3 regions of the Saccharothrix mutabilis subsp. mutabilis genome follow, and region 3 is predicted to be linked to each of the others. Evidence: riboswitches for the same ligand, from Rfam matches in the RefSeq annotation. Region 3 holds a riboswitch; each other region holds the start of a gene.

Region 1 (10,160 bases), on a different contig from region 3:
GACCCACCAACCGGCCGCGCCCAACGCGGCCATCACGCCGACGCCGAGGATCAACCCGACCGGCACGCCACCGCCCTCCGACGACTGCCCGGCTGTCGGCACCACGCTCGCCGACGCCGCGCCGGGGCTGGTCGGCCGCCCGGTCTCGCTCGCGGAGGTGGCGGGGGTCGGACCGGTCGCGGTGGTCTGGCCCGCCGCGGCGTCGCTGCTCGTCGGTGCGGGCTGCCCGGCGCTCGGTTGCCCGGTCGGCTGCCCGGCCCCCGGCTGGTTCGGCGCGGGCTGGCCCGGCGGCTGTGGCTGCGGCTGCGGTTGTGGCTGTGGCTGTGGTTGAGGTTGTGGCTGGGGAGCGGGGGCGGGTGGGGCGGTGCCGGGCTGTCCGCCCGCGCCGAAGGCCCACCCCTCGACACTGCCGGGCGCGGGGTCGTAACCCGACGCGCCGGCGCTGCTGTAGCTCCACGACCCGCCGGGCGTGCCGTGCCAATAGGACCAGTAGGCCGTGTTCGGCGCGGCGTTCGCGCACTGGTCACTCTCGGGAGCCCCGTTGATCCGGCACACGAACCCGGGCTGCCGGCTGGCCAGGTCGAAGGCGAACCCCGCCCCGCCCAACGCCGCCAACCCGCTGGCCGGGTCGCCCGGAGCGCAGCCGGTCCGCACACCGCCGCCCAACGACCCGAAGTCCACGACCACGGTCACCCCGGAACACCCCGCCGCCGACGCCGGGACGGGCGCGCCGAGCAGCACCAACCCCAGCGCCACCAGCGGCGCGGACCACCGGGGGACCACCGGCGGCGCGAGTGGCAGCCTCATCGGCGGACAGGGGCGACGCGGCGGCGGCCCAGCACCAGGGCCAGCGCGCCGGCGACGACGAGCAGCGTGCCCAGCCACAGCGCGGGCGTGACCGGCACACCGGTGCGGGCCAGCACCTCGGGCTGCTGCGCCTGCGGGCCGGCCGGCGCGGGCGGGGTCGCGACCTCCGTGGCCGGGGCGGTGCAGTCGAGCACGGGCGCGGCGGCCTTCGCCCGCGCCGAGGTCAGGGTGGCGAAACCGGTGCCCACCAGGCCCAGCACGGCCTGCGCGGTGGCGCGGTTGGCGTTGGCGGGGGAGAAGCCCTTGGCGTCGTAGGCGATCGCGCCCGTGTTGGCGTCGCCGCAGCCGACCTGGAGCGCCCTGAGGTAGGCGACCGCCTTGTCCGCGGCGGCCGTCGAGCCCGCCACGCGCAGCGCCTGCGCGGCCAGGCCGGTGGTGTTGGCGTTGGTCGTGGTGCCCGCCTCACCCTTTTGCAGCACGTCGATGAACCCGCCGTCGGCCTGCTGCTGCTCGACCAGCCACTTCACGCCGGCGGCGGCGACCTTGGCCGGGTCGGTGGCCTCCTTGGCCGGGTCGGCGGCGTCCTCGGCCGGGTTGGCGGCGTCCTTGGCCGGGTCGGCGGCGTCCTCGGTCGGGTCGGCGGCGGCCCGCTCGGCCGGGTTGACGGCGAGGAGGGCTTGGACGGCCATCGCGGTCGCGTCCACCTGCGGCACGCACGTGGCCGCCGCCAGCTCCAGCGGGAACCCGCCGCCGGGGCAGGCGCTCTTCGCCAGGTAGTCCACGGCGGCCTCGGGCGCGGTGCCGTGCCGCTCCAGCGCGAGGACGGCGAAGGACTGGCTGAAGCCGTTGCTGTAGTCGCCGGGGTAGGGCGACTTGTCGGAGAACCGGCCCGACGGCGTGAGCAGCGAGTTCAGCCCGGCGATCAGGTCCACGCCGCCGAACGCGGTCGGGTCCTCGCCCCGGACCTGCGCCGTCAGGGCCAGCTTGGCGTAGGCGCCGGCGTAGGAGGTGTCCTTGGGGTCGCCGAGGTAGCCGGGCAGCACCGCGGGCTTGGCCAGCCACGCGGTCGCCTTGAGCGCGTTGTCCTCGGCGACGCCAGCGGCGGCGAACGCCAGCACCGCGTCGATCGTGCCGCCGTGGTCGGGGTAGAGCTTGCCGCCGTAGTCGACCTCGAACCGCTCGCCGTCGACCAGTTGGCGGGCCAGCCAGCCCGCGCCGGCCCCGGCGGGTGAGGTCGTGACCTGTTCGGCGTAAGCGGGGGTGGCCGCGAACACCGACAGCGCGGCGGCGGCGACGGCGGCGGTCCGTCTGATCGACATGGTGCGACCTTTCCGGGGGTGGACGTGAGCGGACCCCGGACAGCCGTGAGACGACCCCCAGGCTCCGACCCGCTGACCTCGACGGGTGTCTGGAGCGTTGCGCGCATGGCAGGCGTTCGGGCTCGTCCGGGTGGACCTACCGTTGCGGGTCAGCGCCGGACTTCGACCGGCTTCCCCCGCACATGCGCGATTGCAGATCGTCTGTCAGACGACACAGCGTGTCAATCCGCCTGTAGCGCGATGCTCCTCACCCTCTGCAACCGTTACCGTCGGTCGATCAATCCTGGGGAAGAGGGGTGTGGGATGGCGACTCTGGCGTCGGTGCGCGACGGCCTTGTGGCGTGGGTCGCACGGCGTTCGATCACGCGTTGGGTCATGGGGAGGATCGGTTCACGCGCGTTGTCGCTGCTCCCGGACCGGGCGCTGGTGCCGTTGAAGCGCGACGGGGTGGTTCCCGTGCCCGAGTTGGAGCGGATGCGCGAGTCCGGCCCGATCCACCGGCTCCCGGTGCCGTTCGGCGTCCGGGTGTGGTTGGTCACGGGCCAGGACGAGGCGAAAAAGGTGCTTTCCGACACAGACGCGTTCAGCAACGACTACGCGCGGCTGGGTGCGGCGGTGGGGCGGGTCGAGCAGACCCCGGGTGGTCTCGGGTTCGCCGACCCGCCGGACCACACGCGGCTGCGCAAGCTGCTCACGCCCGAGTTCACGATGCGCCGGCTGGCGCGGCTGGTGCCGCGCATCGACGAGATCGTGACCGAGCGGCTGGACGCGATGGAGGCCGCCGAGGGGCCGGTGGACCTGGTGCAGGAGTTCGCGCTGCCCATCCCGTCGCTGACGATCTGCGAGCTGCTGGGCGTTCCGTACGAGGACCGGGCGCGGTTCCAGGAGTTGGCGGCGGCGCGGTTCGACCTGTTCGGGGGTGCGACGCAGGCGCTCGGGGCGATCTCCGAGTCGCTGAAGTACATGGAGCAGATCGTCCGGCGGGAGCGGAGGAACCCGGGTGACGGGCTGATCGGCATGATCATCCGCGAGCACGGGGACGAGGTCAGCGACGAGGAGCTGGCGGGCCTGGCCGACGGCGTGCTCACCGGCGGGTTCGACACCACCGCGAGCATGCTGGCGCTGGGCGCGATCGTGCTGATGAGCGACCCGGAGGCGCGGGCGCGGATGGCCGACGACGACGCGGCCGTGGGCCCGGTGGTGGAGGAGCTGCTGCGGCACCTGACGGTGGTGCAGGTGGCGTTCCCGCGCTTCGCCAAGCACGACATGGTCATCGCGGACACGCCGATCCAGGAGGGTGACGTCGTGGTGGTGTCGCTGGCCGCGGCCAACCGCGAGGGCCTGGACAAGCTCGACTTCGACTCGGCGCGGAAGGTGTCGCAGCACCTGGCGTTCGGCTACGGCGCGCACCGCTGCGTCGGGGCGGAGCTGGCGCGGATGGAGCTGCGGGCCGCGTACCCGGCGTTGCTGCGGCGGTTCCCGCACCTGCGGATGGCCGCCGAGCGACCGCCGTTCCGCACGGCGTCCATCGTGCACGGTGTGGAGGCGCTGTGGGTCCACACGCGACCGTGAAGTAGCGCTTAACGCGACTCAAGAAGCCTTCACTTTTTCTGATGGGTGCCGTGGGGCACCTTGAAGGCATGACGAGTCGATCGGTGTTGCGGACGGGCGTCCTGGCCCTGCTGTGGGGGTCCTGCTTCCTGTGGATCGAACTGGCCCTCACCGGCCTGACGCCCGTCCAGCTCACCGTGATCCGCTGCGCGCTGGGCGCGGCGGTGCTGCTCGTGCTCGCCCGCGCGGGCGGTCAGCGGCTGCCGCGCTCGCCGCGCACGTGGGGGCACCTCGCCGTGGCGGCGCTGTTCTGCAACGCCCTGCCGTTCGCGTTGTTCGCGATCGGGCAGCAGAGCGTGGACTCCGGGGTCGCGGGCGTGATCAACGCGACGACCCCGCTGTGGTCGCTGCTCATCGGCCTCGCGTTCGGCCTGGACCGGGACCTGCGGCCGGTCCGGTTGACCGGGTTGGCGCTGGGCTTCGCCGGCGTGGTGCTGATCTTCGCGCCGTGGCAGCGGAACGGCCTGATGAGCCTGGGCGCGCTGGCGCTGCTCGGCGCGGCGGCCAGCTACGCCGTCGCCTTCACCTACATGGGCCGCCACCTGGTCGGCAAGGGCGGCCCGATGGCGATCTCCGCCGCCCAGTTGACCGCGGCGACGGCGTGGAGCGCGCTCGCCCTGCCCACCTCGGGTCCGGCGCACCCCAACGTGACCGCGGTCGTGGCGGTGGTCGTGCTCGGGATCTTCGGCACCGGGGCGACCTTCGTCCTGAACTACCGGATCATCGAGGACGAGGGTCCGACGGCCGCCGCGACGGTCGGCTACCTGTTGCCGGTGGTGTCCGTGGCGCTGGGCGCGATCGTGCTGGGCGAGCCGCTGACGGTCCGGATCGTCGTCGGGATGGCGGTAGTCCTCGCCGGCGTCGCCATGACCCGCCTGGCGGCTCCCAGGCGGCCACAAGACGGGTCCGGTCCTCACCAGTTGCCGGTTATGTCCACTCAGCGTGAGCGTGGCGGCGGCTATTCAGTGGATGACCGTTGACCGGCGGTGAGACGCTGATCAGGCTGCTGGGTTGAACCCCGGACGAGTGAAAGTCCGCTCCGTCAACCCTGCGGCGGAGCGCACGCGTCCGCGGGTGACCCGAGGAGCCGATCAGTGCGCCCTGCCATCAGAACACTCGCCGTCCTCGCCTCCGCCGCGACCGCCGCCACCATGGCGACCGGTCTCGCGAACGCCGAGCCGCACCAGGCGCGGATCGTCACCGCCGCCGCGACCGCGACGGCCACGCCGATCAAGGACAGCTACATCGTCACCGTCGACCGCTCCGCCCGCGGCCTCACCGCCGCGGCCGCGGCGGCCGGCGTCACCCCGACCCACGTGTACGACTCCGCGTTCACCGGGTTCGCCGCCAAGCTCACCCCGGGCCAGCTGCGCAAGCTCAGCCGCGACCCGTCGGTCAAGCTGATCGAGCAGGACATGGTGGTCACCGACGCGCTCGACGCCACCCAGACCAACCCGCCGTCGTGGGGCATCGACCGCATCGACCAGCGCAACCTGCCGCTGTCCAACAGCTACACCTGGAACGTCAACGGTTCCGGCGTGCACGCCTACATCATCGACACCGGCATCACCCCCGGCCACCCGGACTTCGGCGGCCGGGCCACGTTCGACTACAACGCCATCGACACCAACAACACCGACTGCCAGGGCCACGGCACGCACGTGGCGGGCACGGTCGGGTCGAACACCTACGGCGTGGCCAAGGGCGTCCGGCTGCACGGCGTGAAGATGATGAACTGCTCCGGCAGCACCACCACCTCCGCGGCCATCGCGGCGATCAACTGGGTGACCGCGAACGCCCAGAAGCCGGCCGTGGCCAACACGTCGTGGAACTACCCGGCCACCGCGAGCCTGGAGACCGCGATCCGCAACATGATCTCCTCCGGCGTCTTCCTGGCCACCTCGGCGGGCAACACCGGCGCGAACTCGTGCGACCGCCTGCCGCGCAAGGTCGAGACGGCGTCGGTGGTGGCGTCCTCGGAGCGGACCGACGCCCGGTCGTCGTTCTCCAGCACGGGCGCGTGCGTCGACCTCTACGCCCCCGGCGGCTCGATCGTCTCGACGCTGAACACCGGCGGCAGCGGCGCGAAGTCCGGCACGTCGATGGCCACCCCGCACGTCGCGGGCGTCGCGGCCCTCTACAAGGCGCGTTACGGTGACGCGTCGTCGGCGACCGTGCACAACTGGATCAACAGCACCGCCACGCCGAACGTGGTCAGCGGCGGCACCACGGGCGGCACGGTCAACCGCCTGCTGTTCACCAACGCCCTGTGATCGTCCCCGGCGCGCGGGGGGACCAGCCCTCACCCCGCGCGCCGGGGAACCCTAGGGCCCCAGGACCTTGGCCAGGTGCTCGGCCAGCACGGTGACGTGGGGGAGGTCCACCATCGACAGGTGGTCACCGGGCACCGGCACCACTTCCAGCTCCCCGCACGCGTCCGCCCAGCCCAGGTCGTCGTCCTCCTGGCGGCGCAGGTAGCGGGGGTCCAGGACGGTGGTCAGCGTCTCCCGTTCACAGGCCCGGTAGAACACCACCCGGCCGGGGAAGTGCCGGGGCGAGTACCGCTCGGCCGCGCGGGCGTCGAGGTAGGACGTCTTCTGGTGCCGCAGGGCCCCGGCGGAGATGCCGACCTCGGCGGCCACCATCGCGGCCAGCACGGCGTCGACCTGCCCGACGTCGTCCAACCCGGCCAGCTCCGCCCACGGCAACTCGACATCGGCCCCGTAGGTGTCGCGGATGTGCCCCACGAACCGCTCGAACCGATGCCGCACCAGCTCTTCCGGTGACACTTCGGGCGCCGGCAGGGGCCGCACGGTGTCGATCATGACCACGACCTCGACCACGTCACCGGCGTCCAAGAGCTGACACGCCACCTCATGCGCCAGACACCCGCCGAACGACCACCCACCAAGGACGTAGGGCCCGTCGGCCTGGACGGACTTGACCAACTCGACGTACCGCCGCGCCTTCCCCGGGATGTCCGCCACGTCGTCCAACCGCTCGTACCCGTAGCAGGTGCGGTCACCCAGCAGTTCGACCAGCGGCTGGTACACGCTGGTAGGCCCACCGGCGGGGTGGAACAGGTGCACCGGCGCCCCAACGCCTTCCCGCAACACCCGAACCGTCCCACCAGCGACCTCGAACGCCTCCCGCACCCTCTCCGCAACCCCCTCCACGGTCGGCACGAGGAAGACGCCGTCATCAACGGGAACCCGCTCACGCATCAGCGCCAGCAGCTCGTCCCGCACCCCCTCGGGAATGACGTCGTGCACCCCGCCCACCACCCCGACCCGCGCGCACAACCCACCCAACCACCGCTCCACCGGATCCCGCGGCCCCACCACCCCACCGCTCCGCAGGCCACCGCCGGCCCCACCGCTCCGCAGGCCACCGCCGGCCCCACCGCGTCGTCGGTCGCCGCCGGTCCCGCCGTTTTGTCGGTCCCCCGTGGGAGAATGGTGTCGGGGGCCGGAGGCCGCGCCCGCCACCAGATCGTCCAGGCTCGCGCCCTTGAGCAGCAGCGGGATCGGCAGCGTCACCCCCAGGTCGTGCTCCACCGCGTTGCGCAGCCGCATGGCCATCAGCGAGTCCAGCCCGAGCGAGGTCAGCGGCACCGCCGGGTCCACCTCGTCGCACCCCAGCACCCGCGCGACCACCGCCGCCAACCGGTCCTCCGCCGGCCCTTCCGCCACCGCCAGGAACCCGGAGAAGAACGGCCGCCGCCCCAACTCCGGGAACAGCTCCACCACCGCGCCCCGGTCGAACCGCACCACCCCGGTCGCCCGCCGCCCCGACCCGAGCACCGCCTCCAGCGCCCGCACCCCCTCCGCCGGCGACAACGGCCGCAGCAACGGGTTCACCACGTCCTTCGCCCGCCCGACCCCGCTCCACGCCCCGTACTGGACGGTCGCCGCCGGCACCCCGTCGGCCCGCAGCCGCGCGGCGAACGCGTCCAGCCACGCGTTGGCGGTGGCGTAGGCGGCCTGCCCCGGCGACCCGACCAGCCCCGCCGCCGACGAGAACATCACGCACCAGTCAAACCGGTGCCCGCGCGTCGCCTCCGCCAACGCCAACGCCCCGCCGATCTTCGGCCGCAGCACGGCCGCCACACCATCACGGGTCAACCGGTCGAGCGGCTCGTCCACCAGCACCCCCGCCGCGTGCACGACACCCCGCAACGGCACCCCGTCCCGCACCGCCGCCTCGACTGCCCGCCGCGCGGTCCCCGGCTCGGCGATGTCCCCGGTCACCACGACCACCTCGGCCGCGAGCCCGGGAACCGCTCGCGCCGTCCGCCCGCACAGCACGACCCTGGTCGCACCCCGATCCGCCAGCCACCGCGCCGTGACCAGCCCCAGCGCACCCAACCCGCCGGTGATCACGTACGCGCCGGGCGCGACGGTGAAGTCCTCGGGCAGGTCGACCGGCCGCAGGCGGGCGACGTAACGGACACCGTCCCGCCACGCCACCTCGTCGTCCGGCAGGTCGGCGGCAAGCTCGCGAGCCAGCGCCCCCGGATCGTCAACGTCCACAATGGACGCTCGCACTGCCGGTCGCTCGAACGCCATCACCCGCACGGCACCACGCAACGCGGCCTCGTCCGGCACGCCCGCCTCGCCGTCCAGCACCGCCGCCGCGTTGCGCGTGACCACCCACACGCGTGGTCCGCTGGTCGCGGCCAGCCGGTGCAGGTCGTCCTCGACGTTTCGCGGCACGAACACGACGCCGTCCACGGCGGCTCGGGGGTCGCGGGTGACCCGGTGGCCGGCGCGGGTGAGGGCGTCGGCGATGTCGTCGGCGTCGCCGTCCAGCAGCCACGTGCCGGGGGAGTGGCCGGCGGGGGCGTCCGCGCGTTCCCAGCGGTGCTCGACGGTCAGGCCGGTGAGCTGCTTCGCCCGGACGCCCAGGACTTCCAGCAGGAGGTCGCCGTTCTCGGCGAACAGGCGGACATCGCCCGTGGCGGTGGTGGCTTCGGCGGTGTGGGCGCGGCGGGGGTCGCCGTGCAGGCGGACCGCGCCGATGCCGGTGGGGAGTTTCGGGCCGGTGACGGTCGCGGCGGCGGCGAGGGCGTGCAGGCAGCCGTCGAGGAGGGTGGGCGGCAGGTGGAAGTCGCGGTCGGGGCCGTCGGGGCGGCGCATCCGGCAGGTGGCCACGCCCTCGTCCGCGCGTGCTTCCAGGACGGTGCGGAACGCGGGGCCGTAGTTCATGCCCGCCGCGTCCATGGCGGCGTACAGGTCGATGGTCTGTCCACTGTGGACTTTGCCGGCCGGTGTCGGATCGCCGGCGGGCGCGAGGGTCGCCGTGGCGTGCCGGACCCACCGGCCGTCGCTCTTGGCGTGGACCTCGACCGTGCGGCCGGTCAGGGTGGTGGTGATCGGGACGCGGGCGGCGAGGGGGAGGAGGCGGTCGAAGGTGACGTCGCGGACCTCGTGCGGGGCGCCGAGCACGTCCGCCGCCGCGAGCGCGAGTTCGACGTAGGCCGCGCCGGGCAGGACCGGGACGTCGTGGACGCGGTGGTCGGCGAGCCACGGGTGGGCGTCGAGGCCGACGTCGGACTGCCAGGCGTGCACGCCGGAGGGGAGTTCGACGTGCACGCCCAGCAGCGGGTGGCCCGCCGAGGTGGTCGGGGGCGTGGTCCAGTGCTCGCGGTGGTGCCAGGGGGCGGTGGGGACGTCGGTGACGCCGGTGGCCGGTACCGCGCCGTGCAGGTGGAGGGTGGTGAGGTTGGCGTGGAAGGTGCGGAGGTCGTCGGTGTCGCGGCGCAGCGTGCCGACGAGGGTGGCGTGGGGTGCGGTCTCGGCGATGGCCGGGAGGGCGACCGGGTGCGGGGACACTTCGAGGAACGTGGTGAACCCGTCCTCGACCGCCGCCGCGACGGCTTGCGCGAAGCGGACCGGTCGACGCATGTGCTCGGCCCAGTAGTCGGGCGTGAACGGCGGCAGCTGCCGGGGGTCGTCCATCACGGTGCCGTAGACGGGGACGCCCGGTTGTTCGCCCGCGATGCCTCGCAGTCCTTCCCGGAGCTGTTCCAACACCGGTTCGACCGCCGGCGAGTGCCCGCTGGTGCGCAGGGGCAGGATCCGCGCCGACCCGCCCGCCGCCTCGACCCGGGCGACGAGCGCCTTGAGCCGGTGCTCCGGTCCCGCCACCGTGCACCGCCGGGGCGCGGCGTGAACGGCGACGCACAACTCCGGATCGTCCACCTCCTCGGGGCTCAGCTCGACGGCCGCCATCCCGCCGCCCCCGTCGACGTCGACGGAGTCCAACAGGCGAGCCCGCGTGGTGACGACCCGAGCGGCGTCCGCCAACGTCAGGGCCCCGCTGACCACTGCCGCCGCAACCTCGCCGGCGGACTGCCCCACCACGGCCGCCGGCCGAACGCCACACGCCTGCCACAGGCGGGCGAGCGCGATCTGCACCCCG
Region 2 (10,160 bases), on a different contig from region 3:
CGATCCTCGAAGCGGCGCTGGCGCAGTACGACGTCGCGGAGGAGCCGGAGTGGGCCACCGGCGTCCGCCTCCTGCTCAGCGAGCCGACCCTGATCGGCGAGTTCTCCCGCGCGGGTTCGGCGGTCGAGCGGGAGCTGGCCGAGGCCGTCGCCGAGCGCACGGGCACCAGCGTCGAGCAGCTCTACCCCCGGCTGGTGGCGGCCTCCGTGGGCGCCGCCATCCAGGTGGCGACCGACCGCTGGGTCCACACCACACCACCGGCGCCGCTGACACCCCTGGTCCGCGAAGCGATCAGCCAGGTCGCCGCGGGCCTCCCCGAACCCGCCACCACCGCACGCCCCCAGGAGGAAGCCCGACCATGACCACCACCCACGCGCCCCGCAGCCATGCCGCCGGCACCCGCGCTCCCCGCACCCACGCCGCCAGCAGCCGCGCGCACCGCACCCACGCGGCCGACACCCACGCGCACCGCACCCACGCCGCCAGCAGCCGCGCGGCCGACACCCACGCGCCCCGCACCCACGCCGCCGGCACCCGCACCACCGCCCCCGCGGCCGTCGCCTTCGGCGGCCCGATCAGCCCGACCCGCGTCAGAACCCGAACCGCGGGCTGGCGAACGGCCAGTCGCGCGCGATCCACTCCGGCACGAAGGCGTCGAGGGCGCGTTCGAGGTCGGTGCCCGCGTACTCGTCCACCACCCACCAGGTGATCAGGGCGTCCTCGGCCGGGTCGATGTAGACGCACCCGAGCAGCGCCGTCTCGTCCGCGTCGAACAGGGCGTAGTTGAACGACTCGTGGGCTTCGGCCTCGCGCTCGTGCCGAGCGAGGTCGAGGCGGTTCGCCTCGGGGGTCATGGTGGCCGGCGGCCAGCCCCACTCCTCGCCGAAGAGGGACCAGAGGCGTTCCCGCGAGCCCATGACCGCCGGGTAGTCCCGGTCCGCGTCGGACTCCCGGATCGGGCGCAGGTGGTGGCCCGTGCCCAGCTCGACGCGGGTGGGGTGGACGAAGTCGGACGGCAGCCAGGACATGCGCGGGATTGTCGATCAACGGGAGGTCGTGCGCCAAACCGGTTTGCCGACAGGGAGAACCACGGCCGGAAAACCAGTGGCTGGGAACGGAGGTGAGGCTCGACACTGCGCGGATGACGTTGTCCGACGGGCTGGTGCTGCGCACCGCCGAACCGCGGGACCTCGACCAGATCGGCGCGTTGCTGGCCGAACGCGGCGAACCCGAGGACGCCGTCGACCACCGGCTGGTGGTCGAGGACCCGGACGCCGGGTGGGAGGCGTGCGCGGTCGTCGTGGACGGTGACCGGGTGGTCTCCACCGCGACCCTGCTGGACGAGACGCTGTTCCTCGACGGCGTCGCGATCCCGGCGGGGCAGGTGGAACTGGTCGCCACCGACCGCGACTACGAGGGCCGCGGCCTGGTGCGGGCGCTCATGGGCTGGGCGCACGAGCGGTCCGCCGCGCGTGGGCAACTCGTGCAGGTGATGCTGGGCATCCCGTACTTCTACCGGCTGTTCGGGTACACGTACGCAATCCCCATCGCACCGGTCCGGCCCGTGGTGGGCACGGCGTCCGCCGACGGCTACACCGTGCGCGAGGCGACGTTCGACGACATCCCGGCCCTGCACCGGCTCCAGGAGGCCGAGCAGGCGCGGGCGGACCTGTCGATGCCGCACTCGCCCGGCCTGTGGCGGTGGCTGATCGCGCGCGACGGCAGCACGCAGTGGCTGGTGGAACGGGACGGCGTGCCGGTCGGCACCGGCCGCTCCACGCCGCCGGACGAGGGCGTGCGCCTGGCCGAGGTCGCGGCGACCGAGGCCGGCGCGGTGCGCGCGCTGTTGGCGCACACCGGTGCGACGACGGCGAACGAGCGTCCGGGCACGGTCGCGGGCGAGGCGCTGGAACCGTTCCTGGGTCCCGCGCCGGAGGAGGCGAACTCGTACTACGTGCGCGTCCCCGACCCGGTGGCGTTGCTGGACCACCTGCGTCCGGTGTTCGGGCGGCGGCTGGCCAAGTCGTCGTTCGCCGACGCGGAGGGCGAGGCGGTGGTGTCGTTCTACCGCTCCCACGTGCGCCTGCCGTACCAGGCGGGCGAGGTGGGTGCGGTGGTCGCGGGCAGCACCATGCAGGCGCCGGGTGTGGTGGGCGGGTGCGGCGTGGCGCCGGACATGCTGGCGTCGCTGCTCTTCGGCCCGCACGGGTTGCGTGGCCTCACCGCACGTCAGCCGGACGTCTACCCCGGTCCGAACGCGGACCTGATGCAGACCCTGTTCCCGCCGGTCCGCTCCGACCTCATGACCTTCTACATGCCCTGATCGACACCCGGTCCCGCGTTCGGGTCGGTCAGGTGCCGTAGCCGGCGAACTCGACACCCAGCGCCACGCCCGCCAACGCGAGCAGCACGCCCGCGCAGGTCAGGGCGCGCCGGTAACCGGTGTCGCCCAACCGGCGCCGGCCGCGCGCGACCAGGACCGCGATGACCACCTTGCCGCCGATCAACATCAGGTAGAAGCCGACCAGCAGGGCCACCGCCGCGCCCGCCGACGCCCGCCACGTGGTGATCGTCAGCGGTCCGAGGGCGGTGGCCCAGGCGACCCACGGGTGCGGGCTGAGGAGGTTCACCAGCACGGCGCGGCGCAGGGCGTCACCGCCGGCCTCGCCGGAACCGTCGAGGGTGGCGGTCCGGGCCTCGCGCACCGTCCGCACCCCGCTCCACACCACGAACACCGCGCCCACGACCCCGAGCACGCCCAACGCCCGCGCCGGGAGGCGGTCGAGCACGAGAACGGTCACGCCGACCACCACCGCGTCCGAGAGCAGGGGCGCACAGGCCGCCAACGCGCCCGCCCGCCATCCCGACCGCAGCGCCGACGTCACGACCAGCACCAACAGCGGACCGGGGCTGATGCTCGCCGCCAAGCCGAAGGTGAGTCCGAGCCCCAGTGCGTCCACGGGCGGCAGACTAGGACACGTGTCCGACTTCGCCGCCGTGCTGTCCACCCTGCGCCGGGTCCGCGGTCTCAGCCCGTTCTTCGCCCTGGACCTGGGCCGTCCCAGCGACGACTGGCTCCCCGGCGCCGACCTGCTCGACGGTCCCGCGCTCCCCCGCACCCTCGACGCCATCGCCGAGCGCTACCGGACGGGCGAGCGGCGGGTGGCGGCATCGCTGTTCTTCCTGAGCTACACCGCGCGCCTGCTCTGCCCGACCGCCGCCGCCCACGCCGTCGAGGGAGTCGCGCCCGACATCCGCCCCGGCAACCTGTGGTGGCACTACGGCCCGGACGGGCTGCGGGTGCGGATCGACCGAGCCGACCCGGGCGTGGGCATCGCGGAGTCGCTGGAACCGGTGGTCGAGGCGGTGCGAGCGGTCGTGCCGGTGGCGCGCGGGCTGCTGTGGGGCAACGCGGCCTCCTCGATCGCCGGCGCGCTGAAAACGGTCGCCCGCAGCGGCACCGCGCCGGCGGAACACTGCGTGGCGGTAGGCGAACACCTGCTCTCCGAACCACCGCTCAAGGGCACGGGCGACTTCATCCCGTTCCCCGGCGAAGTGGCCTTCCGCCGCCGGAGCTGCTGCCTGTACTACCGCCTGGACGGCGGCGGAACCTGCGGCGACTGCCCCCTCCCCACCCGCTGAGCGCGACGCACGCGGCCCACCCGGCGCACGGCTGGCTGGGCGTGGGCTGCCCACTCGGCGAACGCGGCCCAACCGGCGCGCGCGGCCCCGCCGGGCGCAAGCGGCCCACCCGCGAACTGCCAACTCACCCGGCCGGCCAGCGCCGCCCCGGCCGACCAGCGCCCCTTCCGCCCGCCCCAAGCCGCGAGCGGCCCGTTCGCGCCTGCCCCGAACGCCACGCCTAGCCGCTGTGGCGCACCGGGCGTTGCGGACGTGAGGTGAATGACAACTCGTCTGGTCGGTTGTGCCGGGACGGAGTGGACCTTTACGGTTCCAGCGCCGCAGTGGACGGGAAGCCGGTGGGAATCCGGCGCGGTCCTCGCCACTGTGACCGGGGAGCCAACCCGCCGAGAACGTCACTGGTCGCACGGTGCGGCTGGGAAGACGCGGGGACGGTGTCGATCCGGGAGTCAGGAGACCGGCTGCGGCGCGAAGTGTTGTTGACCTTCCACGAGGTATGGAGGAGGCCGTCATGACGAGCCCCGCGCACCACCTTTCCCTTCCCATCCCCCGGTGGGCCTACGCCGTCGCGCTGGTCGCGCTGATGGTGACCTGGCTCGTCCTGCAGGAGAACGGCATCGCGCTCGGCCACGCCGCCGAGTCGCTGCACGAGTTCTTCCACGACGGGCGCCACGCGCTCGGCGTCCCGTGCCACTAGGCAACCGACCGATGACCACGTACAAGGGCGTGCTGCTGCGCGGGATCGGCGCGGGCGGCATCGCCGGACTCCTGGCGGGACTCGTCGGGCTCGTCGTCGTGGAGGTGCCCATCCGGGCGGCGTTGGCCGTCGAGGAGGCGCGTGCCGCCGCGGAACCCGCGGCGGAAGCAGGACACGACCACGGTGAGCTGTTCGGTCGTGGCACCCAACTGGTCGGCGGCGTGCTGGCCGCGGTGATCGTCGGCTTGGCGATCGGCGCGCTGTTCGCCACCGCCTACGCTGGCGCCCGCCGCTGGTTGGTCCACCGCCCGCCGTTCACGCGGAGCGTCACCCTGGCCGCGGCGGCGTTCGGCGCGGCGGCGCTGCTGCCCGCGGTGAAGTACCCGGCCAACCCGCCGGCGGTGGGCAACCCGGACACGGTGGACTACCGGACGGTGCTCTACCTGGGCGTCATCGCGGCCGGCCTGGCGGTCGTCTACGGGGCGAGCTTCCTGGCGTCCCGCCTGACCCACCTGGCCGCCCCGGTCCGCTCGACGGTGGTCGCCCTGGCGGCGATCGCCGGCGTGGTGGTGGTCCTGCTGGCCTTCCCCGCGCCGCCGGACGCGATCCCGGCGGACATGCCCAGCGACGTCCTGTGGGACTTCCGCCTCGCGTCACTGGCGGAGACGGCCACCCTCTGGCTCGGCCTGGGCGTGGTGTTCGGCCTGCTGATCGACCCGTCGGTCCGCAAAGCCACGGCGAAGTCCCCGGCCCTGGCGGCCTGAGCGGAACGGCTCCGGGCGGGTGCGGGATGCCGCACCCGCCCAGGGTCGGAACTGTCAGGCCCGGCTCGGAGGGGTCAGACCCGGCCGGGCAGCGAGGCCAACAGCTCCAGGTCCACGTCCACCAGGGAGTCGCGGAAGATCCGCCGCTCCCCCGCCGGCACGGGCACGTCGCACGGCACGACCAGGACCGTGCAACCCGCCGCCACCGCCGAAGCGACACCGGTCGGCGAGTCCTCGATCGCCACACAACGCTCAGCGTCGACGCCGAGCATGCGTGCTGCCTTCAGGTACGGGTCCGGTAGGGGCTTGTTGCGGCCCTCCACCTCGTCGCCGCACACGGTCACGTCGAACAGCTCGCGGCCGATCGTGTCCAGCGCGACCTCGGTCAAACCGCGTTCCGTTGACGTCACCAGCGCCATCGGCACGCCGGAAGCACGCACCGCGCGCAGAGCGTCCCGCGCACCCGGTCGCCACGGCAGACCGGCCCGGAACAGCTCCTCGGTGCGCCGCAGGACCCACGCCGCCCCGTCGGCCGTCTCCTCCGGCGTCGGCACCACGCCGACCTCGGCGAACAGCAACGCCATGGTCGTCGGCACGTTCGACCCGACCATCGCCTGCCGGGTCGCCAACGACAGCGACCCGCCCAGCTTCTCGGCGAACTCGTAGAGCGGGACGTCCCACAGCTTCTCCGAGTCCAGCAGGGTGCCGTCCATGTCCCACAGCACGGCCTCGACGGTCATGCCGCCCCTCTCCACAGGTACGCCTTCACGCGTTGAAGTACTTCGCCTCGGGGTGGTGCGCCACGAACGCGTCGGTCGACTGCTCCGGGTGCAGTTGCAGCTCCTCGGACAGCTCGACCCCGATCCGCCCCGGTTCCAGCAGGTCCACGACCTTGACCCGGTCCTCCATGTTCGGGCACGCGCCGTAGCCCAGCGAGTAGCGGGCGCCGCGGTAGCCGAGCTTGAAGAACTCCTCCACGTCCGCGGGGTCCTCCGCCGCGACCGACCCGCCGTCGGGCCAGCGCAGCTCCTCGCGGATGCGGCGGTGCCAGTACTCGGCCAGCGCCTCGGTGAGCTGGACGCCCAGGCCGTGCACCTCCAGGTACTCGCGGTAGGAGTCCTTGGCGAAGAGCTCGGCAGCGTAGTCGGCGATCGGCCGGCCCATCGTGACCAGGTGGAACGCGATCACGTCCACCTCGCCCGCCGAGCGTGGCCGCCAGAAGTCCGCCAGGCACAGCCGCCGGTCGCGCTTCTGGCGCGGGAAGGTGAACCGGGCGCGTTCCGGGGCGTCGAGCGACGGCTCGGCCAGCACCACCAGGTCGTCGCCCTCCGACACGCACGGGAAGTAGCCGTAGACGACGGCCGCGTGCGCCAGCACGCCCTCGGTGGCCAGCCGGTCCAGCCAGTAGCGCAGGCGCGGCCGGCCCTCGGACTCCACCAGTTCCTCGTAGGTGGGGCCACCGCCGCGCGCGCCGCGCAGGCCCCACTGCCCCATGAACGTGGCCCGCTCGTCCAGCATCGCCGAGTACTCCGCGACCGGCACGCCCTTGACCACCCGCGTGCCCCAGAACGGCGGCGTCGGGATCGGCACGTCCACCGCCACGTCCGACCGCCCGGACGCCGGCGGCTCCTCGGCGGCGGCGGCCTTGCGGGAAGCCGCGATGCGCAGCGACCGTTCGCGCCGGGCCTTGCGTTCCGCGGCTTTGCGCTCCGCCTCCGGGTCCACCGGCGGGGCCTCGCCGCGCTTGGCGGCCATGATCGCGTCCATCAGCCGCAGGCCCTCGAACGCGTCGCGCGCGTAGCGGACGTCGCCCAGGTACATCTCGGTCAGGTCGTTCTCGACGTACGCCCTGGTCAGGGCCGCGCCGCCGAGCAGCACCGGCCACCGCGCGGCGACACCGCGCGAGTTCATCTCCTCCAGGTTCTCCTTCATCACCACCGTGGACTTCACCAGCAGGCCGGACATGCCGATGGCGTCCGCGCGGTGCTCCTCGGCGGCTTCCAGGATCGCGTTGATCGGCTGCTTGATGCCGATGTTCACGACCTCGTAGCCGTTGTTGGACAGGATGATGTCCACCAGGTTCTTGCCGATGTCGTGCACGTCGCCCTTGACCGTGGCCAGCACGATCCGGCCCTTGCCGCCGTCGTCCGAGCGCTCCATGTGCGGTTCGAGGTGGGCCACGGCCGCCTTCATGACCTCGGCGGACTGCAACACGAACGGCAGCTGCATCTGGCCCGAACCGAACAGCTCGCCGACGGTCTTCATGCCCGACAGCAGGGTGTCGTTGATGATCTGCAACGCCGGGCGCTCGCGCAGCGCGGCGTCGAGGTCGGCTTCCAGGCCGTTGCGCTCGCCGTCGACGATGCGCCGCTCCAACCGCGCGAACAGCGGCAGCGCGGCCAGTTCCTCCGCCCGGGACGCCTTGGACGAGGACATGCTGACGCCCTCGAACAGCTCCATCAGCCGCTGCAACGGGTCGTAGCCCTCGCGCCGGCGGTCGTAGACCAGGTCCAGCGCCACCGCGCGCTGCTCGTCGGGGATGCGCGCCATCGGCACGATCTTGGAGGCGTGCACGATCGCGGTGTCCAGCCCGGCCTGCACGCACTCGTGCAGGAACACCGAGTTCAGCACCTGCCGCGCGGCCGGGTTCAGGCCGAAGGACACGTTCGAGATGCCCAGCGTGGTCTGCACGTCCGGGTAGCGGCGCTTGAGCTCGCGGATGGCGTTGATGGTCTCCAGGCCGTCCCGGCGGACCTCCTCCTGGCCGGTGGAGATGGGGAAGGTCAGGCAGTCGATGATGATGTCGCTGGTCCGCACGCCCCAGTCGCGGGTCAGGTCCTCGATGAGCCGGACCGCGACGCGCACCTTCCACTCCGCGGTGCGGGCCTGGCCCTCCTCGTCGATGCACAGCCCGACGACCGCCGCGCCGTGCTCGGCGACCAGCCGCATGATGCGCTGGAACCGGGAGTCCGGGCCGTCGCCGTCCTCGTAGTTGACCGAGTTGACCGCGCACCGCCCGCCCAGGCACTCCAGGCCCGCCTGGAGCACCTCCGGTTCGGTCGAGTCGAGCATGATCGGCAACGTCGAGGCGGTGGCCAGGCGGGTGGCCAGCGCGCGCATGTCCGCCGCGCCGTCGCGGCCCACGTAGTCGACGTTGAGGTCGAGCAGGTGGGCGCCGTCGCGGGTCTGGTCGCGGGCGATCTCGACGCAGTCCTCGAACCGGTCGGCCAGCATCGCCTCGCGGAACGCCTTGGACCCGTTGGCGTTGGTGCGCTCGCCGATCATCAGCACGGAGGCGTCCTGGCGGAACGGCACCGCCTGGTACAGCGACGACACGCCCGGCTCGGGGCGCGGGCGGCGTGCGGCGGGACCCAGGTCGCGCACGGCGGCCACGACCTGGCGGACGTGCTCGGTGGTGGTGCCGCAGCAGCCGCCGACCAGCCGCACGCCGAACTCGCCGACGAACCCGGACAGCGCGGCGGCCAACTCCTCGGGCGTCAGCGGGTACACCGCGCCGCGCGGGCCCAGTTCGGGCAGGCCGGCGTTGGGCATCACCGACAGCGGGATGCGGGCGTGCTTGGCCAACTGCCGCAGGTGCTCGCTCATCTCGGCGGGGCCGGTCGCGCAGTTCAGGCCGATCAGGTCGATGCCCAGCGGTTCCAGGGCGGTGAGGGCCGCGCCGATCTCGGAGCCGAGCAGCATCGTGCCGGTGGTCTCGACGGTGACCTGCGCGATGATCGGGACGGTGACGCCCTCGGCGGCCATCGCCCGTTTCGCGCCGATGATCGCGGCCTTGGTCTGGAGCAGGTCCTGGGAGGTCTCGACGATCACCACGTCCGTGCCGCCGGCCAGCAGCCCCCGCACCTGCTCGACGTAGGCGTCGCGCAGCGTGGCGAACGGGGCGTGGCCGAGGGTGGGCAGCTTGGTGCCGGGGCCGACCGAGCCCAGGACGAACCGGGGGCGGCCGGGTTCGGCGAACTCGTCGGCCACCTCGCGGGCCAACCGGGCGCCCGCGCGGGACAGCTCGAAGATCCGGTCCTGGATGCCGTACTCGGCGAGGTTGGCCAGGTTCGCGCCGAACGTGTTGGTCTCCACCGCGTCCGCGCCGGCCTCCAGGTAGCCCCGGTGGACCTGCCGCACGACGTCCGGCCGGGTCACGTTCAAGATCTCGTTGCAACCCTCGTGACCTGCGAAGTCGTCCAGGGTGAGGTCGACGGCCTGGAGCATCGTGCCCATCGCGCCGTCCGCCACGACCACGCGGTCGGCCAAGGCGTCCAGGAAAGGCGACGAGACACGATCGGGCATGGGCCAAGCCTACGGCGTGGGTGCGCGCCGGTGGTCGTAGGCTGACCCGGTGACCGATCCGGACCAGGCCGCCAAGACCCCCTTCGACCCCACGAAACCGCTCACCAACCCGATCATGGTGGCGGCGTTCGAGGGGTGGAACGACGCTGGAGACGCTGCCAGCACGGCGATCGAGCACCTCCAACTGACCTGGGACGCGCAACCGCTCGCGGAGATCGATCCGGACGACTACTACGACTTCCAGGTGACCAGGCCCACGGTCCGCATGGTGGACGGTGTCACCCGAAGGGTCGAATTCCCGACCACTCGGCTGACGGTGTGCCGCCCGCCGGGGTCGTCCACCGACGTGGTGCTCGTGCACGGCATCGAGCCGAACATGCGGTGGCGGAAGTTCGCCGGCGAACTGCTGGGCCACATCGAGACCCTGGGCATCACCACCGTGGTGACCCTCGGCGCGCTGCTCATGGACACCCCGCACACCCGCCCGGTGCCCGTGACCGGCACCGCCTACGACGCCGCCGCGGCGGCCAAGTACGGGCTGGAGCGGTCGCGGTACGAGGGCCCGACGGGGATCGTCGGCGTCTTCCAGGACCTGTGCGTGCAGGCGGGCGTGCCGGCGATCTCGTTCTGGGCGGCGGTGCCGCACTACGTGTCCCAGCCGCCGTCGCCCAAGGCCACCCTGGCGCTGCTGCACCGGGTGGAGGAGGTGCTCGACGTCGAGGTGCCGCTGGGCGCGCTGCCCGAGCAGGCGG
Region 3 (10,160 bases):
TGGTCGCGCCGCCGTTGCTGCTCCCGGCGGGGGCGAACAGCTTGGGCTCGGTGAAGATCTGCAACCCGCCGATGGTCGAGGTGACGATCACGAAGATCAGCGTCGGGCGCAGCAGCGGCAGGGTGATGCTGAAGAACTGCCGGGCCCGGCTCGCGCCGTCCACGATGGCGGCCTCGTAGACGTCCCGCGGGATGGCCTGCATGGCGGCCAGCACGATCAGCGCGTTGTAGCCCGTCCAGCGCCAGTTGACCATGGTGGCGATGGCGACGTGGCTCCACCAGCGGTCGGCCTGCCAGTCGATCTTGTCGATCCCGAAGAAGTCCAGGACGTTGTTGACCATGCCGTACTGCGGGCCGAACAGGTCGCCGAAGATGATCGTCAGGGCGACGAGGCTGGCCACGTAGGGCAGCAGGACACCCATGCGCCACGCGGTCCGGGCGCGCAACGCGGTGTTGAGCAGCACCGCGAGCAGCACCGCCACCACGACCTGCGGGCCGCTGGAGAGCACGAAGATGCTCAGCGTGTTGACCAGCGCGTTCCAGAACTGGTCGTCGGTGGCGAGGGTGACGTAGTTCTCGACGCCGATGAACGGCGTCTCGTCCGCGCCCAGCTCCCAGTCGAACAGCGACACGTAGGCCGTGTAGACCAGCGGGAACAGGCCCGTGATGGCGAACAGGACGAAGAACGGGGCGATGAACAGGTAAGGCGAGTACTTGACGTCCAGGCGCGTGAGGCGGTGCCGCCACGGGAGCTTGACGTCCTCGTCCGCGCGCCGCGGCGGGCGGGGCTCGACGCCCCGCCCGCGCGCGACCGTGAGTTCGGTGGTCACTTGGCAGCCTTCTTGGCTCCCTCGACGACCTGCTGCCAGCCCTCTTCCGCGGTCTTGCCCTGCTCGACCGCCTGGAGCGCCGGCGCGATCACGTTGTCCTGGATCTCGCCGTCCTTCGGGCCCTTGTACTGGGCGCCGGCGACCTTGTTGGCCTGCTCGGCGAACAGGAGGCCGACCTTCTCACCGCCGAAGTAGTCGTTGGTCTTGTTGAGCAGCTCCGGCGAGATCAGCGCCTGGGTCTGGCTGGGGAAGGTGCCCTTGGCGACGAACGCCTTGATCTGCTGCTCGGGGGCGGTCAGCCACGCGGCGAGCTTCGCGGCCTCCTTGGCGTTCTTGCTCTGCTTGGGCACGGTCAGGTACGAGCCGCCCCAGTTGCCGCCGCCGCCGGGGAAGGCGGCCGTGACGGCCCAGTGGCCCTTGTGCTCGGGGCCCGCGTTGCCCTCGATCACGCCCAGCATCCAGGACGGGCAGGTCTTGGTGGCGAAGGCCGACTGCTTGAAGCCGTTCTGCCACTCCGGGCTCCACGCGACGAGCTTGGCCGACTGGCCGCGCGCGACCGCGCCGGTGACCTGCTGCCAGATCTTCTTGTCGTCGTTGGTCTCGATCACGAGCTTGTCGTCGCGGTCGAAGTAGCCGGTCTTGGCCTGGTTGTGCATGGGGTTGAAGATCTGCGCGGCCGAGTCGAACCACGGCTTGCCGGTGGCCTTGACGTACTTGTCGCCGGCCTCGAAGTAGGCGTCCCACGTGGCGAACAGGGCCTTCACGCCCTCGGGGTCGCTGGGCAGGCCGGCGGCCTCGAAGAGGTCCTTGCGGTAGCACATGGCCAGCGGGCCGATGTCGGTGCCGTAACCGATGAGCTTGCCGTCCTTGCTGGTGACGGCGTCGGTCTTCCACTGGAGCCAGCGGTCGGCGCGCACGTCCGCCGGGCCGATCTCCTTGAGGTCGTTGAACTGGCCGGACTTGGCCATGACCTGGCTGAGGTAGCCCTCTTCGACGGCCTCGATGTCGGCGAGCCCGGAACCCGCGCCCAGCTTGGTGAACAGGTTCTGGTGGTGGGGGTTGCCCTGGCCGGTCTTGCGGTGCGTGATCTTGACGTTCGAGTTCGCGGCCTCGTACTCCTTGAACAGTTCCTCGTACCCGAACTCGTTGAACGTGGCGACGGTCAGCTCGACCTTGCCGTCCGGGGACGCGCCGGAACCCCCCGAACCACATGCCGCGGTGACTGCGGCGAGCACTGCGGTGCAGGCCACGACCTTGGCCAAGCCCGCTCGACGGTTGCGCACGAGAACTCCTCAGTTGATCGGCGGTGACGTTCTGGGAGCGCTCCCAGGTTTCGGCGAGTGTGGTTCTCCCCACGCACACGTGTCAAGCACTCGTGTCCGCGCTGTTACCTACGTGGCAAGGAAGACCGACGGGACTATCCGGACGAATCCGCACAGAGACGGACTCGGTACGCAGCGCAACGCCGTGGAGCGCTCCCAGACGGCCCCGGGACTGGTGCTCCAACCGGCGGCCACCATTCCTCCGGACACCCGCCGGGCGCCTGTGGCGCGAGCAACACGGCTATTCGCGGTGACGTGGCCCGAGCGCTCGATCGGGCGGCCCTTCGCGCGGGGCGGGACGTTTCCGGGATCGGAAAAGTAGTGCGTGTGACCCCTAGAAACACGTGCGGCGCGCACCGCAAAGGATGCGCGCCGCGACGTGGAAATACTTCAGCGACCGTCTTCCAAGTCGCCTTCGGTCTCCAGGTAAACCGCCTTCAAGGCGTCCAACGTCTCCTGTTCCGGGTGTTCCCACATCCCCCGGTCCGCCGCCTCCAGCAGCCGCTCCGAAATGCCGTGCAACGCCCACGGGTTCGACTCCGAGAGGAACTTCCGGTTCTCCGGGTCCAGCACGTAGCTCGCGGCCAATTGCTCGTACATCCAGTCCGCCACCACGCCGGTGGTCGCGTCGTAGCCGAACAGGTAGTCCACGGTCGCGGCCAATTCGAACGCGCCCTTGTAGCCGTGCTTGCGCATCGCGGCGAGCCAGCGCGGGTTGACCACGCGGGCGCGGAAGATGCGGTTGGTCTCCTCGTGCAGCGTCCGGGTGCGGACGGCGTCCGGGCGGGTGCTGTCGCCGACGTAGGCGGCGGGGGCCTTGCCGGTCAGCGCGCGGACGGTGGCGACCATGCCGCCGTGGTACTGGAAGTAGTCGTCGGAGTCGGCGATGTCGTGCTCGCGGGTGTCGATGTTCTTGGCCGCCACCGCGATCCGCTTGTACGCGCTCTCCATGTCGGTGCGCGCCTCGACGCCGTCCAGCTCGCGGCCGTAGGCGTAGCCGCCCCACACCGCGTACACCTCGGCGAGGTCGGCGTCGTCGCGCCAGTTGCGGCTGTCGATCAGCGGCAGCAGGCCCGCCCCGTACGCGCCCGGCTTGGAGCCGAAGATGCGCAGGGTGGCGCGGCGGCGGTCGCCGTGCTCGGCCTCGGCCGCTTGGGCGTGCGCCCGGACGTAGTTGTCCTCGGCGGGCTCGTCCAGGGCGGCGACGAGCTGCACGGCGTCGTCCAGCAGGGCCACCACGTGCGGGAACGCGTCGCGGAAGAAGCCCGAGATGCGGACCGTCACGTCGACGCGCGGACGGCCCAGCTCGTCCAGCGGGATCGGTTCCAGGCCCGTGACGCGGCGGGACTGGTCGTCCCACACCGGCCGGACGCCCATCAGCGCGAGGACCTCCGCGATGTCGTCACCGGCGGTGCGCATCGCGCTGGTGCCCCACACCGACAGGCCCACCGACGGCGGCCACTGCCCGTCGTGGTCGGCGCGGTAGCGCTCCAGCAGGGACTCCGCCATGGCCTGCCCGGTCTCCCAGGCCAGCTTGGACGGCACCGCCTTGGGGTCCACGGAGTAGAAGTTGCGGCCGGTCGGCAGCACGTTCACCAGGCCGCGCAACGGGGACCCGCTCGGCCCGGCCGGGACGTACCCGCCGTTGAGCGCGTGCAGCGTGTTGGCCAGCTCGTCGGTGGTGCGCGCCAGCCGCGGCACGACCTCCAGCGCGCCGAACTCCAGGATGCGCGCCACGTCCTCGTCGTCGGTCAACGTCCGCGCGGCGGCCGGGTCCCAGCCGGCGTCCTCCATCGCCTGCACCAGCGCGCGGGCCTCGGCCTCGACGGCGTCCACCGAGGTCCGGGTGGAGTCCTTGAGCCCGAGGGCCTCGCGCAGGCCGGGCAGCGCGGCGACCTGGCCGGCCCACATCTGCTTGGCCTGGAGGATCGCGAGCACCAGGTTGACGCGGGTCTCGCCGGTCGGCGGCTCGCCCAGCACGTGCAGGCCGTCACGGATCTGGACGTCCTTGACCTCGCACAGCCAGCCGTCCACGTGCAGGATCAGCTCGTCGAACTCGGCGTCGTGCGGCCGGTCCTCGATGCCCAGGTCGTGGTCGAGCTTCGCGGCCTGGATCAGCGTCCAGATCTGGGCGCGGATGGCGGGCAGCTTCGCCGGGTCCATCGCGGCGATGTTGCCGTGCTCGTCCAGCAACTGCTCCAGCCGGGCGATGTCGCCGTAGCTGTCGGCGCGGGCCATCGGCGGCACCAGGTGGTCGACCAGGGTGGCGTGGACGCGGCGCTTGGCCTGCGTGCCCTCACCCGGGTCGTTGACCAGGAACGGGTAGACCAGCGGCAGGTCGCCCAGCGCGGCGTCCGGGCCGCAGCCGGCGGACAGGCCGACGGCCTTGCCGGGCAGCCACTCCAGGTTGCCGTGCTTGCCGACGTGCACGACGGCGTCCGCGCCGAACTCCGACTCAAGCCACCGGTACGCGCCCAGGTAGTGGTGGCTCGGCGGCAGGTCCGGGTCGTGGTAGATGGCGATCGGGTTCTCGCCGAAGCCGCGCGGCGGCTGCACCATGACCACGACGTTGCCCGACCGCAGGGCGGCCAGCACGATCTCGCCGTCCTGGTCCCGGGAGCGGTCCACGAACAGCTCGCCGGGGGCCTGCCCCCAGTGCCGCTCGATCTCCTCGCGGGTCTCGTCGGGCAGCGTGGCGAACCACTCGCGGTAGGCGGAGGCGGCGATGCGGACCGGGTTGCCCTGGACCTGCTCCTCGGTGAGCCAGTCGACGTCCTGGCCGCCGGCGGCGATGAGCGCGTGGATCAGGGCGTCGCCGTCGAGGTCGGCGACGCCGGGCAGGTCGTCGCCGATGTCGTAGCCGTTGTCGCGCAACGCCTTGAGCAGCCGCACGACGCTGGCCGGGGTGTCCAGGCCGACCGCGTTGCCGATGCGGGAGTGCTTGGTCGGGTAGGCCGACAGCATGACGACGATCTTCTTGTCGGCGTTGGGGATGTGCCGCAGCCTGCCGTGCCGCACGGCGATGCCCGCCACGCGCAGCGCGCGCTCGGGGTCGGCGACGTAGACGGTCAGGCCGTCCTCGTCGATCTCCTTGAAGGAGAAGGGGACGGTGATGATCCGGCCGTCGAACTCGGGGATGGCGACCTGCGTGGCGGTGTCCAAAGGGGACAGTCCGTCGTCGTTCTCGTCCCACGCGGCGCGGCTGGAGGTCAGGCACAGCCCCTGGAGGATCGGGATGTCCAGCGCCGCGAGCGCGCCCACGTCCCACGCGTCGTCGTCGCCGCCGGCGGACGCGGTGGCGGGCTTGGTGCCGCCGGCCGCGAGCACGGTGACCACGAGGGCGTCGGCCTTGCCGAGTTCGGCGAGCAGCTCGGGCTCGGCGGTGCGCAGCGACGCGCAGTAGACCGGCAGCGGCCGGCCGCCCTTGGCCTCGATCGCGTCGCACAGGGCGTGCACGAACGCGGTGTTCCCCGCCACGTGGTGCGCCCGGTAGTACAACACCGCCACCACGGGACGCCGCGACAACTCCTCCGGCGACAAGGCGGCCGAATCGTCGGTGGTCGGTGCGACGATCGAAGCGGGGGCCGGAGGCCGCTCCAGCACGCCCCAGTTCGGCGCGGCGGTCGGCGGGTTGAAGCCGAAACCGGTCAGCAGGACGGTGTCGGACAGGAAGTTGAACAGCTCCGCCAGGTTCGCCGGACCGCCGTGCGCCAGGTAGGCGTGCGCCTCCGCGCACACCCCGCCCGGCACGGTGGACAGCTCCATCAGCGGGGCGTCCGGGTTCTGCTCACCACCCAGCACCACGACCGGGCGCGGGCCGGCCAGCAGCCAGTCGAGGCCCTCCTCCCACATCCGGCGACCGCCGAGGATGCGCACGACCACCAGGTCCACGCCCTCGACCAGGGCGGGCAGGTCGTCCACGGTGAGCCGGGCGGGGTTGCCCAGCCGGTAGTCCGCGCCGCTCGCGCGAGCGGACAGCAGGTCGGTGTCGGAGGTCGACAGCAGCAGGATCACGTGCGGGCTCCATCCCTCGGGGGTCCTCGCCCCAGGTCGTAGGGGACGGCGGGCGGAGTTCCTGACTCCCGGGCTCGCACCCGGTCACAGTGGCGGGACCGCGCCGGACTCGCACCGGCTTCCTCCTGTTGCTTCGCCGTTCGGGGACAACCCTAACGGGCGTTAGCATCCAGCCCATGCCCCAGGAGCGTGAACGACCCGACGCGTGCCCCGGCGCCGTCGACGTGCACCAGGCGGCCGACGGCGGCCTGGCGCGCGTCCGAGTGCCCGGCGGGACGCTGTCGGCGGCGCAGTTCGACGCGCTGCGCGGTGCCGCGCTGGAGTTGGGCGACGGGGCACTGGAACTGACCTCGCGGGCGAACGTGCAGATCAGGGGCTTGCGGCCGGGCGCCGAGCACGTCCTGGGAGCGCTCCTGGCCGACATCGGCCTGCTGCCCTCGCGGACGCACGAGCGGATGCGCAACATCATCGCCGCGCCGCTGGAGGACAACCAGGGGTTGGTCGACGGGATCGACCGCGCGCTGTGCGCGGTGCCGGAGTTGGCCGACCTGCCGGGGCGGTTCCTGGTCACGGTGGGTGCCGGGGTCAGCGGGCTGGGCGGTGACATCGGCCTGGTGGGTGACGCGTTGTTCCTGGCCGGAACCGATTCCGGGCTGCGCGTGACCGATGCAGTGGCGGCCGTGGTGACGGCTTCCCGGTTGTTCCAGGAGATCCGCGGCAGCGCCTGGCGGCTGTCCGAAGTGGACTCCGGTGTGCGGAAGATCACGGACGCCCTGGGCGCCCCGGTACCCGGGAGGATTCCCCCGACTGTGACTCCGGTCGCACCCGGGGTGCACGGCGACGTCGTCGTGGCGGGTGTGCCGTTGGGTCGGTTGGACGCGCGGCTGCTCGCCGGAGTGCCGGTGCGGATCACGCCGTGGCGCAGCGTGGTGGTGCCGGTCGGGGCGGACACCACGGGCCTGTTCACCTCGTCGGATTCGCCGTGGCACGGGGTGAGCGCGTGCACCGGGCGGCCGGGGTGCGCGAAGTCGCTGTCGGACGTGCGGGCGGACGTCACGGCGTGGATCGGCACGCCGCACGCGGGCCGGGTGCACTGGTCGGGCTGCGCGCGGCGGTGCGGGCGGCCGGCGGGGGACGTGGTGGAGTACGTCGCGACCGGCGACGGGTACGAGGAGATCAGGTGACCAGCTACATCAAGGACGGCGCGGAGATCTACCGCCAGTCGTTCGCGACCATCCGCGCCGAGGCGGACCTGACCGGGCTGCCGGCGGACGTGGCGCGGGTCGCGGTGCGGATGATCCACGCCTGCGGCATGGTCGACCTGGTCCGGGACATCGCCCACTCCCCCGGCGTGGTGGCTTCCGCGCGGGCGGCGCTGCTGGCCGGTGCGCCGATCCTGTGCGACGCGCAGATGGTGGCGGCGGGCGTGACGCGCAAGCGGTTGCCCGCGGACAACGAGGTGCTGTGCACGTTGTCCGACCCGCGCGTGCCGGGCCTGGCGGCGGAGCTGGGCAACACGCGCAGCGCGGCGGCCCTGGAGCTGTGGGGCGACCGGCTGGCGGGCGCGGTGGTCGCCATCGGCAACGCGCCGACGGCGTTGTTCCACCTGCTGGACATGGTGGCCGCGGGCGCGCCGAAGCCCGCCGCCGTGCTGGGCGTGCCGGTCGGGTTCATCGGCGCGGCGGAGTCGAAGGACGCGTTGGCGGCCAACGACCTCGGCCTGGAGTACCTGGTCGTGCGCGGGCGTCGGGGCGGCAGCGCCATGACCGCGGCGGCCGTCAACGCGATCGCGAGCGAGGAAGAATGACGGGCAGGCTGTACGGGGTCGGAGTGGGGCCGGGCGACCCGGAGCTGGTGACCGTCAAGGCGGCGCGGCTGATCGGCGAGGCCGACGTGGTGGTGTTCCACAGCGCGCGGCACGGCCGCAGCGTGGCCCGCAACATCGCCGCCCGCTACCTGCGCGAGGGCCAGATCGAGGAGCAGTTGGTGTACCCGGTCACGACCGAGGACACCGACGACTACCAGGGCGAGATCGACGCGTTCTATGAGGAGTGCGCGGCGCGGCTGGCGGCGCACCTGGACGCGGGGCGGACCGTGGTGGTGCTGGCCGCGGGCGACCCGTTCTTCTACGGGTCGTACATGCACCTGCACAAGCGGTTGGCGCACCGGTACCCGGCGGAGGTCGTGCCCGGGGTGACGTCGGTGTCGGCCGGGGCGGCGGTGATCGGGAAGCCGTTGGTGGAGCGGGACGAGGTGCTGACCGTGCTGCCCGGGACGCTGCCCGCGGACGCGTTGGCGGCGCACCTGGCGACCGGCGACCCGGTGGCGATCATGAAGCTGGGGCGGACGTTCCCGCGGGTGCGGGAGGCGCTGGAGCGGTCGGGGCGGCTGGCGGAGGCCTGGTACGTCGAACGCGCGACCACCGGCAAGCAGCGCACCGCGCCACTGTCCGAAGTGGACGCCGAGGGGGTGCCGTACTTCTCGCTGGCCCTCCTGCCGAGCAAAGCCCCCGCACCGGCAGACCACGCGGGGAGCGGCGCTGCGGCCGGCGGCGCTGCGGCGGACGGCTCGGCGGGCGGCGGCGCTGCGGCAGGCGGCGCTGCGGCAGGCGGCTCGGCGGGCGGCGGCGCTGCGGCAGGCGGCTCGGCGGGCGGCGGCGCTGCGGCAGGCGGCTCGGCAGCGGACGGCTCGGCGGCGGACGGCGCTGCGGCCGGCGGCTCGGTGCGTGGCGAGGTGGTCGTGGTGGGTTTGGGGCCGGCGGGTCCCGAGTGGCTGACCCCCGAAGCACGTCAGGCCCTCGCGTCGGCCGATGACCTGGTCGGGTACGTCACCTACCTGAACCGCGTATCCACCGGCCCCCGCCAGCGCAAGCACGCCTCGGACAACAAGGTCGAGTCCGAGCGGGCGGCGTTCGCGTTGGACCTGGCCAAGCGGGGCCGGCGGGTGGCCGTGGTGTCCTCCGGTGACCCCGGGGTGTTCGCGATGGCCAGCGCCGTGCTGGAGGTGGCGGCGGAGGAGCAGTTCGCCGACGTGCCGGTCCGGGTGCTGCCCGGCATGACCGCCGCGCACGCCGTCGCCAGCCGCGCCGGGGCGCCGCTGGGCCACGACTACGCCGTGGTCTCCCTGTCCGACCGCCTCAAGCCGTGGGACGTCATCGCGTCCCGCCTGGCCGCCGCCGCTGCCGCCGACCTGGTGCTGGCGATCTACAACCCGGCCTCGCGCAGCCGCACGTGGCAGGTCGAACGCGCCCGCGACCTGCTGCTGGAGCACCGCTCCCCGGACACGCCGGTCGTGGTGGGCCGCGACGTCGGCGGGCCGGAGGAGGAGGTCCGGGTGGTCCGCCTGGCCGACCTCGACCCGGCCACCGTGGACATGCGGTGCCTGCTGCTCATCGGGTCGTCGCAGACGCGGGTGTCGGCCCGGGGGACCGTGTTCACCCCGCGCCGCTACCCCGGCTGACCCACTCGACGGCTTCGGCGACCGTCCCGACCACCTCGACCCCGTCGGGCAGGGGCGGTCGCCGGACCACGACGACCGGGATGCCCAGTTCCCGGGCCGCGGTGAGCTTCGCGGCGGTCATCGAGCCGCCGCTGTCCTTGGTCACGAGCACCTCGATGCGGTGTTCCCGCATCAGGGCCACCTCGCCGGCCACGGTGTACGGGCCGCGGTCGAGCAGGACCGTCACACCGGGCACCGGCGGCTCGGGCGGGTCCACCGTCCGGGCGACCCCGCCGCGGAACGCCGCGAGCCCCTGCCGCCCGGTGGTGATGAACGCCCGGCGCTCCCCCACCGCCGCCGCCGCGTCGGCCGGCGAGTCCACCCAGGTCCAGTCGTCGCCGGCGCCCGCCGCCCACCCGGGCCGGCGCAGCACGAGCAGCGGCACCCCAGCCACCCGGCACGCTTCGGCGGCGTTGGCGGTGATCCCCCCGGCGAACGGGTGCGTGGCGTCCACGACCGCCGACACCCCCTCGGCCCGCAGGTAGCCGACCAGCCCG

What was found. A riboswitch is a leader RNA that binds a small molecule or an ion and turns the genes downstream of it on or off. The one in region 3 is predicted to bind cobalamin.
Region 1: linked by a shared signal. The riboswitch ahead of ABD126_RS09750 (peptidase) and the one ahead of cobN (cobaltochelatase subunit CobN) in region 3 are both predicted to bind cobalamin.
Region 2: linked by a shared signal. The riboswitch ahead of ABD126_RS35760 (CbtB-domain containing protein) and the one ahead of cobN (cobaltochelatase subunit CobN) in region 3 are both predicted to bind cobalamin.

The regions. Positions count from the first base shown of each region.
Region 1 covers NZ_BAAABU010000003.1:464,747-474,906, forward strand. The annotation lists gene ABD126_RS09745 (hypothetical protein) at 1-807, opposite strand, end outside; gene ABD126_RS09750 (peptidase) at 804-2,126, opposite strand; cobalamin riboswitch at 2,217-2,358, opposite strand; gene ABD126_RS09755 (cytochrome P450) at 2,430-3,698, shown strand; gene ABD126_RS09760 (DMT family transporter) at 3,767-4,717, shown strand; gene ABD126_RS09765 (S8 family peptidase) at 4,832-6,010, shown strand; gene ABD126_RS09770 (SDR family NAD(P)-dependent oxidoreductase) at 6,062-10,160, opposite strand, start outside.
Region 2 covers NZ_BAAABU010000030.1:75,765-85,924, reverse strand. The annotation lists gene ABD126_RS35785 (acyl-CoA-like ligand-binding transcription factor) at 1-362, shown strand, start outside; gene ABD126_RS35780 (GNAT family N-acetyltransferase) at 591-1,028, opposite strand; gene ABD126_RS35775 (GNAT family N-acetyltransferase) at 1,142-2,323, shown strand; gene ABD126_RS35770 (LysE family translocator) at 2,352-2,960, opposite strand; gene ABD126_RS35765 ((2Fe-2S)-binding protein) at 2,980-3,642, shown strand; cobalamin riboswitch at 3,947-4,122, shown strand; gene ABD126_RS35760 (CbtB-domain containing protein) at 4,154-4,339, shown strand; gene ABD126_RS35755 (CbtA family protein) at 4,351-5,103, shown strand; gene ABD126_RS35750 (HAD family hydrolase) at 5,178-5,843, opposite strand; gene metH (methionine synthase) at 5,869-9,408, opposite strand; gene ABD126_RS35740 (PAC2 family protein) at 9,458-10,160, shown strand, end outside.
Region 3 covers NZ_BAAABU010000001.1:50,231-60,390, reverse strand. The annotation lists gene ABD126_RS00265 (carbohydrate ABC transporter permease) at 1-829, opposite strand, end outside; gene ABD126_RS00260 (ABC transporter substrate-binding protein) at 826-2,112, opposite strand; gene cobN (cobaltochelatase subunit CobN) at 2,542-6,165, opposite strand; cobalamin riboswitch at 6,196-6,335, opposite strand; gene ABD126_RS00250 (hypothetical protein) at 6,342-7,349, shown strand; gene ABD126_RS00245 (precorrin-8X methylmutase) at 7,346-7,972, shown strand; gene ABD126_RS00240 (precorrin-2 C(20)-methyltransferase) at 7,969-9,624, shown strand; gene ABD126_RS00235 (cobalt-precorrin-6A reductase) at 9,599-10,160, opposite strand, start outside.